4 regions of the Hydrogenoanaerobacterium sp. genome follow, and region 3 is predicted to be linked to each of the others. Evidence: predicted binding sites of a transcription regulator. Region 3 holds the regulator's gene; each other region holds the start of a gene.
The links. The regulator HrcA, encoded in region 3, represses chaperone genes, less so after heat shock. The targets are predictions, from matches to a motif close to TGTTAGCACTCNNNNNNNNNGAGTGCTAACA.

Region 1: a site for HrcA is predicted at 1,015-1,045, ahead of clpB (ATP-dependent chaperone ClpB). Genes of this name have one in related genera too.
Region 2: a site for HrcA is predicted at 1,007-1,037, ahead of htpG (molecular chaperone HtpG). Genes of this name have one in related genera too.
Region 4: a site for HrcA is predicted at 1,381-1,411, ahead of groES (co-chaperone GroES). Genes of this name have one in related genera too.

Annotation. Positions count from the first base shown of each region.
Region 1 is NZ_DALZQO010000018.1:56,844-59,050, forward strand. It holds gene RTV33_RS11230 (ABC transporter permease subunit) at 1-268, shown strand, start outside; gene RTV33_RS11235 (hypothetical protein) at 289-489, shown strand; gene RTV33_RS11240 (DUF2500 family protein) at 543-866, opposite strand; gene clpB (ATP-dependent chaperone ClpB) at 1,085-2,207, shown strand, end outside.
Region 2 is NZ_DALZQO010000009.1:94,752-96,958, forward strand. It holds gene RTV33_RS07500 (ATP-binding domain-containing protein) at 1-837, shown strand, start outside; gene htpG (molecular chaperone HtpG) at 1,061-2,207, shown strand, end outside.
Region 3 is NZ_DALZQO010000025.1:47,063-49,269, forward strand. It holds gene dnaK (molecular chaperone DnaK) at 1-47, opposite strand, end outside; gene grpE (nucleotide exchange factor GrpE) at 141-686, opposite strand; gene hrcA (heat-inducible transcriptional repressor HrcA) at 763-1,794, opposite strand.
Region 4 is NZ_DALZQO010000018.1:42,634-44,840, reverse strand. It holds gene groL (chaperonin GroEL) at 1-1,003, opposite strand, end outside; gene groES (co-chaperone GroES) at 1,054-1,338, opposite strand; gene RTV33_RS11165 (trimeric intracellular cation channel family protein) at 1,701-2,207, shown strand, end outside.

The sequences.
Region 1 (2,207 bases), on a different contig from region 3:
GCTGGCTGCAAAATCAGGTGGTACCTCGGTTAACATGGGTGCGGGCTACGAGCTCGAGGCAATTGCAGCTTGTACCATCGGCGGTGTTTCCACCAACGGTGGTGTAGGTAGAGTATCGGGTATTCTTATTGGTGTACTGGTGTTTGAGCTGCTCAAGATCTCCCTGCAGTTCATGGGCGTGGAGACATCCTACACCTACATTGTACAGGGTCTCGTTATTATCATCGCTGTTGCGCTTGACCTGAGAAAATACCTGGCGAAGAAATAATACAGGAGGGCGGAGCGGTAATGCAAGAGAACACACCAAAGCCCGAAGAACAGGAGGACGGCGGTAGAGCAACGTCTGGGCCGGAGTTCAAAAACGCCAAAGAGCGGTTTTATGACAAAATTCCTGTTTCGGTACAAACTCTAGACATTATCATTAAGCTGCTGATTGCAGTAGTGGTTGTGACTGTGGTTCTGGGCATAGTAGCCGGAAGAACCGCCTGACTGTAGAAGAAAAGCCGTACCCTTTTTAGAAAGGGTACGGCTTTTTACATGATTTAGCGATAAATTCTTGGATTATCATCTTCAAACTCAACAAAAACATCTTTTTTAAAGGTTAATTTGCCTTGCGCACCGATTTGAGCGGAATCAAAAAAAGAGCGGTTGACAATCAAGGGAAGGCTTTTGTTCAACACTTGAAAGGTTACCACATAATCGGTAGGCAACGAATCATCATCGTTTCCGCGCGGCTTATGGGGCACTGCTTGTTTGGCCGATACCTTAGCCTGCACAACCTGTTCTTTTCCGTCCCGCTTGCGTAAAAGCAGTACCACCACAGCTGCGACACCGCAAAGTATCAAAACCCACATAAAAGGCTGCATGATATTACATCTCCATTCCGAGCACAATAATATTACCATTCTAACATGTTTTATTTTAACATGTATAGTGTTTTTATAGAAATGCTTTGTTTTTTAAAAATTATTTACAATTTATACTTGTTTTTTCAGTATTTTTAAATTATTATAATATTAGCACTCGGATGCATAGAGTGCTAAATGCTTTAAATTTTGTATTTTAAATAAAGAGGAGTGATCGCATGAATGCTCAAAAGTTTACGCAAAAATCGCTGGAGGCGCTGCAAAACGCCCAGAATCTGGCCATTGAAAACCAAAACATGCAAATTGAACAGGAGCATCTCATCTATGCACTTGTAGAGCAGGAGAGCGGCTTAATTGCGCAGCTGCTTAAAAAAATGAATGTGGATGCGCAGGATTTTGCACAGTCGGTCAAAACCGAAATCAATAAGTTGCCAAGCGTTACCGGCTCGGGGCGCAAGAGCGGCGAAATCTACATTTCGGGTGAGGTGGACGCAGCCCTTGTCGCAGCCGAAAAAACAGCCGACAAAATGAAAGACGAGTTTGTCTCGGTGGAGCATATTTTTCTAGCAGTGCTGGAAAAACCAAACAACGCAATGCACCGCGTGTTTAACGCATATGCTCTGGATAAAAACAAATTTTTGACGGCATTGCAGACGGTGCGGGGAAACACCAGGGTAACCAGCGATTCCCCCGAGGCCACCTACGACGTGCTTGCCAAATACGGGCAGGATCTCGTTGAGCTTGCCAAAAACCATAAGCTGGATCCTGTCATCGGGCGTGACAGCGAAATTCGTAACGTCATTCGCATTCTTTCGCGCAAAACCAAAAACAACCCCGTGCTGATTGGTGAGCCGGGCGTTGGCAAAACTGCAATTGCCGAAGGGTTGGCGCTACGTATAGTACGCGGTGACGTGCCAAGTTCGCTAAAAGACCGCAAAATATTCTCGCTCGATATGGGTGCGCTGATTGCAGGTGCCAAATTTCGCGGTGAGTTTGAAGAGCGCCTGAAGGCAGTGTTGGGTGAAATTAAAAAGAGCGAGGGCAAAATTATTCTGTTTATCGATGAGCTGCACACCATTGTGGGTGCGGGAAAAACCGACGGCGCAATGGATGCGGGCAATATCTTAAAGCCAATGCTTGCGCGCGGTGAACTGCACTGCATTGGTGCAACCACGCTCAACGAATACCGCCAGTACATCGAAAAAGACGCTGCACTGGAACGCCGTTTTCAGCCTGTTCTTGTAGCCGAGCCCACGGTTGAGGATACCATCTCGATTTTGCGTGGGTTAAAAGAACGCTATGAGGTGTTTCATGGTGTCAAAATCCAGGATCAGGCGCTGA
Region 2 (2,207 bases), on a different contig from region 3:
TACCGTATTGCAGGTGAACTTTCGCTGCCCCAAAATATAGATGAGATACTCGATTTTATGGGTAAAAGCCTATGCGCTCCGACGGTGAGCTATGCCGATGGAATGGCGCTGCTTTACCTGCAGCTGAAGATGGCGGGAGCAAAACCCAGCAGTAACATCAAGCAGGTAGTGATTGATGAAGCGCAGGACTATTATCCCATCCATTACCAGATGCTGTGCCTGATGCTGCCCAATGCACGTTATACCATATTGGGCGATGTTAACCAGACCATAGCCAAACAGGCGAACCTTACACTCTACGAGGAGATTCAGCATATCCTCTGCAAACGCAAAAACACGCTCGCTACCATGAACAAAAGCTTCCGCTGCTCCACCGAAATCAACGCGTTCAGCCGCCGCTTTATCGACAGCGACACGCAGCAGGTAAGTTTTGATCGCCACGAGCAGGAGCCGGAGATTCGCTCGGCACAGGCTGTAAACGAAATGGACGCGCAGCTGCTCACCGACCTTGCTGCATGCACAGAGCAGGGCTTTGGCTCTATGGCAGTTCTCTGCAAAAGCTTCACGCAAGCGCGCGAGCTGTACCACCGTATTTCCTCTCAAACCGATGTTCGTCTGGTGGGTGAAAACACGGGCGAAATCGGTGCAGGTACCTATATCCTGCCCATTTATATGGCGAAAGGGCTAGAGTTTGACGCAGCATTTGTTTATGGTGTAGACCGCGACAGCTATGAGACAGAGGATGACCGGAAGCTGCTTTACGTTGCGAGCACCCGCCCTCTGCACCGCCTATATCTTTACCACACCGGTGAGTTGAGCAAACTGATTGAAGGATAGCTTAAATGGCTTGAGAAAGTGAACCAATAAAATGCTGTAACCAGCATGAGCAGCAGCAAGGGCAGACTAATTCTGCCCTTGCTTTTTTAAATATTTTACGTTCAATTTTAAAGAAACTGTAAATTGAATCATTCTCTCTTGCTTTTTGGAAGGGTTTGTACTATATTATTATTAGCACTCTGGCATATTGAGTGCCAGAAAATACAACAAAGGTGGAATAAAAATGGCTACAAAACAGTTTAAAGCAGAGTCAAAACGTCTGCTCGATTTGATGATTAACTCGATTTACACCCACCGCGAAATTTTTCTGCGTGAGCTTATCTCCAATGCAAGCGATGCGATCGACAAGCTCTATTACAAATCGCTTAGCGACGGCAGCACCGGCCTTTCGCGCGATGATTTTGCCATCAACCTTGCGGTAGACAAGGACACGCGCACCATCACACTTACCGATAACGGCTGCGGTATGGCCCGTGAGGAGCTAGAGCAGAACCTTGGCACCATTGCCAAGAGCGGCTCGCTTGCATTTAAAAAGGAGAACGCCGAGAAAGAAAACAAAGAGGATATCGACATCATCGGCCAATTTGGTGTAGGCTTTTACTCCGCTTTTATGGTGGCAGACTGCGTCAAGGTCATCAGCAAGGTGTTCGGCAGCGACGAAGCCTATTGCTGGGAATCGCACGGTGTTGAGGGCTACACTATTGAGCCTTGTAAAAAAGAGGGGCATGGAACCGATATTATCTTGACGGTAAAAGCAAACACCGAGGAAGAGAACTATGACGAATTCCTCGAGCCTTACCGCTTGCAGCAGATTGTACGCAAATACTCCGACTATATCCGCTACCCCATTAAAATGGAAGTGGAAAAACGCCGTCCCAAGGAGGGCGGAGAGGAACACGAATTTGAAACCTACACCGAGGTGGATACCCTCAACAGCATGGTTCCGCTGTGGAAGAAAACCAAGAGCGAAATTACTGCTGAGGAGTACAACAACTTTTACAAAGAAAAATTTTTTGATTTTGAAGACCCTGCTAAGGTGATTCATAGCAGCACCGAGGGCAGCGCCACCTACAACGCCCTGATGTTCATTCCGGCTCGCGCACCCTACAACTACTACACCCGTGATTATGAAAAGGGCTTGCAGCTGTACGCCAGCGGTGTGCTGATTATGGACAAGTGTGCCGACTTGCTACCCGACTGCTTCAGTTTTGTACGCGGCTTGGTTGACTCGCAGGATTTAAGCCTCAATATTTCGCGTGAGATGCTGCAGCATGACAGACAGCTTAAAATTATTGAGGGCAGGCTGGAAAAGAAGATTAAGAGCGAGCTGCTTGCTATGCTCAGTGGCGAGCGTGAAAAATACGAAGCAT
Region 3 (2,207 bases):
ACGCAGGAGTTTGTTGTACCTAAGTCAATACCAATGATTTTTCCCATAAAAAATTCCCTCCAATAAATTGGCGCTGTGCGCCTATGTTTTTTACGCGGGATTCCCCGCCGGTGTTTTTATTTTAATTGTATAGGCCTGTGTTAGTTGGCTACCTGCACCATGGCATGGCGCAGCACCTTGTCACCCATTTTATAGCCCTTTTGGAATACTGCCGCAATGGTATTTTCACCAAGGTTTTCATCCTCAAGGTGCATCACCGCATTGTGCAGGTTGGGGTCAAATTCTTTTCCCTCGGCTTCAATCTCCTCCACGTTCAGCGCTTTCAGGCACTCTTTAAACGAGGTAAAAATCATATCCACGCCTTTTTTAAACTCCGAATCCTCACATTCGCTTTCCATTGCCCGATCAAAATTATCGAGCACCGGTAAAAATTTCGATACGGTTTGGGCAACTGCCTCGGGGTAAATCTCAAGGCGCTCTTTCTGCGAACGTTTGCGGTAATTATCGTACTCGGCAAGGGTTCGCATCAATTTGTCGTTGAGCTCTTCCATCTGTTTTTTCAGCAGATCCGCCTCGCTGATTTCCTGTTCTACAGCAGGTTGTGCAGCGGTTTCTTCGGTGGCTACATCCTCCACCTTAGCCTCTTCTGCCTGCGGTGCAGACTCTTTTGCTTTTTTTGCAGACACTCTCTCTGTCTCCTCTCAGCAGCGGTTTGCTGCTTTTGATATTAAGCGGGAATCCCCGCAGGTTTTATATGTCCTGTTACTCCTCGTTTTCAAGGGTATCTGATAACAGTTTTCCTAACGTCTTCGCAAAGTATTCCAGATGTGGGATTAGCCTTTGATAGTCCAGCCGAACCGGACCAACCACGCCGATAGCACCGCAGCTGTCTTTGCCAATTTTGTAGGTCGCAACAATCACCGAAGAATCGGTGAGCTCAGACAGCGGGTTTTCTTTACCGATTGAAATCTGCACGCCCTCTTTTTGGAAGGGGAGGATATCGGTAATCTTCTCGCGGTCGGAGATGGTGGTGAGCAAGTCGTGCGCCACCGCATCGAATTCCTTGTAGCCAAGCAGATTGGTTTCACCGCTTGCAAAGTACTGTCCGTCGTTGATCGCCTTGCAAAGCTCGTAAAGGCCGGCAAGCAGCGGGGTAAACACGCGGGAGTATTCACCGAGTGCAACTGCAACCGAGCTGACGTACATGGTCGAAATTTCGTCCATCGAGCGTCCCCCGAAGCGGTCGTTTGCAAACTTATTAAAGAACTCGATGATTTCTCGGTTTAAGTTATAGTCTACGCGTGCCACCTTGTTTTTAATCACACCGTTTGATGCAACCACCAGCATTACCACCGTTCGGCGGTCGATAGGCACCACCTCAATGCGGCGTACAGTGACATGCTTGGGCGTAATGGTGGTAGAAATTGTCGCACAGTTGGTATAATGCGCCAGCACGTTTGCAGCATCCTCCAACAGACGGTCGGGGTCGGGGTCCCTCACGTTGAACAGCGCGTCAATTTCGTCGCGTTCGTCCTCCGTCAACGGCTTGCAGTGCATCAGCTGGTTGATGTACATCCTGTAGCCAAGATGCGACGGAATTCTGCCTGCCGATGTGTGCGGCTGTTCGAGCAGCCCCAAATCGAACAACGCAGACATCTCGTTGCGGATGGTGGCGGGGGACACCTGAAACTCCAGCATCTGTGCCAATGTCTTGCTGCCGATGGGTTCGCCGGTGCGAATGTAGTTTTCGACGATAGCTGCAAGTATCTTCAATTTTCTTTTGTCAATCTCCACAGCTTATCACCTCTTTTTTGGATTTAGCACTCTTGTCTTTCGAGTGCTAACAAGTATTATTCTACACGGATTTTTGTTTTTGTCAAGCGACTTCATAAATTATTTACAAAAAAATAGCAGTCATTCGTTTGACTGCTAACTAATTTTTATTTTAACGGATAATTTCTTTTTTCATTGCTGATTCCACAGAGATAATTTAAATCTACGTTATAGAACTCAGCTAATTTTAGAACAGAGTTTATTAACTTTTATTCTACTAATTTATTCATAAAAGTTTCGCCGCTACGGCGACGAGTACACTTCTTTTGTCAAACAACAAAAGAAGTGTACCAAGAAAAATGTTTTAGGTTACGAAATAAGCAGTCTCGCACTTTCGTGCGAGGTGTTAAATGAAACCCTTTTTGAGGAAAAGT
Region 4 (2,207 bases), on a different contig from region 3:
CGGCACCGCCAACGATGATGGTGTTCTCTTTCTGAACCTTAACCTGACGGGCACGGCCAAGCTGATCCATGGTGGTTTCTTTCAGCTCCAGGCCCAGCTCCTCACTGATAACCTGGCCGCCTGTCAGCGTAGCGATATCAAGAAGCATCTCTTTGCGTCTGTCGCCAAAGCCGGGTGCTTTTACTGCAACACAGGTGAAGGTGCCGCGCAGTCTGTTGACGAGCAGAGTGGTGAGAGCCTCTCCCTCAATGTCCTCAGCGATGATAACCAGTTTTTTGCCGGACTGTACAATCTGCTCAAGCAGGGGAAGAATCTCCTGAATTGCAGAGATTTTCTTATCTGTAATGAGAATGAGAGCGTCGTCGATGACCGCTTCCATCTTATCGGTATCGGTAACCATGTAGGGCGAAACATAGCCGCGGTCAAACTGCATACCCTCTACAACTTCGCTGTAGGTTTCGGCAGTTTTGGATTCCTCAATGGTGATGACGCCGTCGGCAGAAACCTTGTCCATAGCCTCGCTAATCAGGGTGCCAATGGTCTCATCGCCGCAGGACACGGTAGCAACTCTCGCAATGTCTTCCGAACCGGAAACCATTTTGGAGTTTGCAATTACAGATTCAACAGCAGCGGTAACTGCTTTTGCCATGCCTTTTTTAATAACCATAGGGTTTGCACCGGCAGCAACGTTTTTCATGCCCTCGCGAACCAAAGCCTGTGCGAGCAGGGTTGCGGTTGTGGTACCATCACCGGCAGCATCGTTGGTTTTGGTAGCAACCTCTTTCACAAGCTGTGCACCCATGTTCTCAAATGCATCCTCAAGTTCAATCTCCTTGGCGATGGTTACACCGTCGTTGGTGATGAGAGGAGCGCCGAATTTTTTATCAAGAACCACGTTGCGTCCTTTGGGGCCAATTGTAATTTTCACAGTGTCAGAGAGCTTATCAATACCGGCCTGAAGCGCTTTTCTAGCCTCTTCACCGTAAATAATCTGTTTTGCCATTGTAAATTCCTCCTAATAATGTAAGTATGTTGTTGGTTTGGGGGTTCTGCCTACTCTACAATTGCAAGAATATCGTCCTGACGAAGAATGGTGTACTCAACACCGTCAACTTTAACCTCGGTGCCGGAGTATTTGCTCATCAAAACCTTGTCGCCCGCCTTCAGGTACATTTTTACTTCTTTGCCGTCTACGACGCCACCCGGGCCAACTGCTATAACCTCAGCCACCTGTGGTTTTTCTTTTGCTGCGCCGGCAAGAATAATACCGCTCTTGGTGGTTTCTTCTGCCTCAACCATTTTGATTACAACTCTGTCTGCAAGAGGTTTAATTGTCATTGTTTACTCCTCCAATTATATAAATTATTTTTAAGACAAACTATTTAGCACTCTTTATATCTGAGTGCTAAATACTATTCTAATCATTTTTATGGAAAATGCAATAGGTAAATCGAATTTTTCAAAAAAAACTTAGATTGTTTACATTTCTGTAAACAATTCAGGGGTTTCTGCAAAAAAACAACCGCTGTCTGTAAAAAAACGAACCTTGTCTGCAATTTTTACACGAGGTACGGAAATCGGGTTTCATTCCGATTGCACTTCCTTTTTGGAAAGTTTACGGCGGTGTATCGAATTATATTGCATTTTTGCAGGTTATGTGATGAAATAGAAGTAGGTTTTTTTGAAGGATGGAAAAGTGAATGGATGTTTTAACAGTACTGGAAAGCATTGGCATATTTGCCTTTGCAATGTCGGGCGGATATGTGGCAATACAAAAGAACATGGATTTGTTTGGTATTTACCTGCTTGCCATTATTACCGCAATGGGCGGCGGTATCACCCGCGACGTGGTAATGAGCCGTGGAGTACCGGTGTTTTTTTCAAGCTATCGGTCGTTCTTTATCATACTAATCGCTGCGACATTGGTTATCTTTCTAAAAAACTATTATAAGTGGTCGTTTGTCATTACTATTATGGACGCAATTGGTCTAGCGGTATTCACGGTAGATACCTGCGTGAAGGCAATTGCCTCGCATTATAATCTGCTTGCTTTTGTGTTTGTGGCGGTGATTACTGCAGTTGGCGGCGGCGTGATACGCGATGTACTATGCAGCCGCGTACCGGTGATTTTGCGCAAAGAGATTTACGCGACGGCATCGCTGGCAGGGGCGCTGCTGTTCTGGGTTTTGTACCGTTTTGTCGGTGTG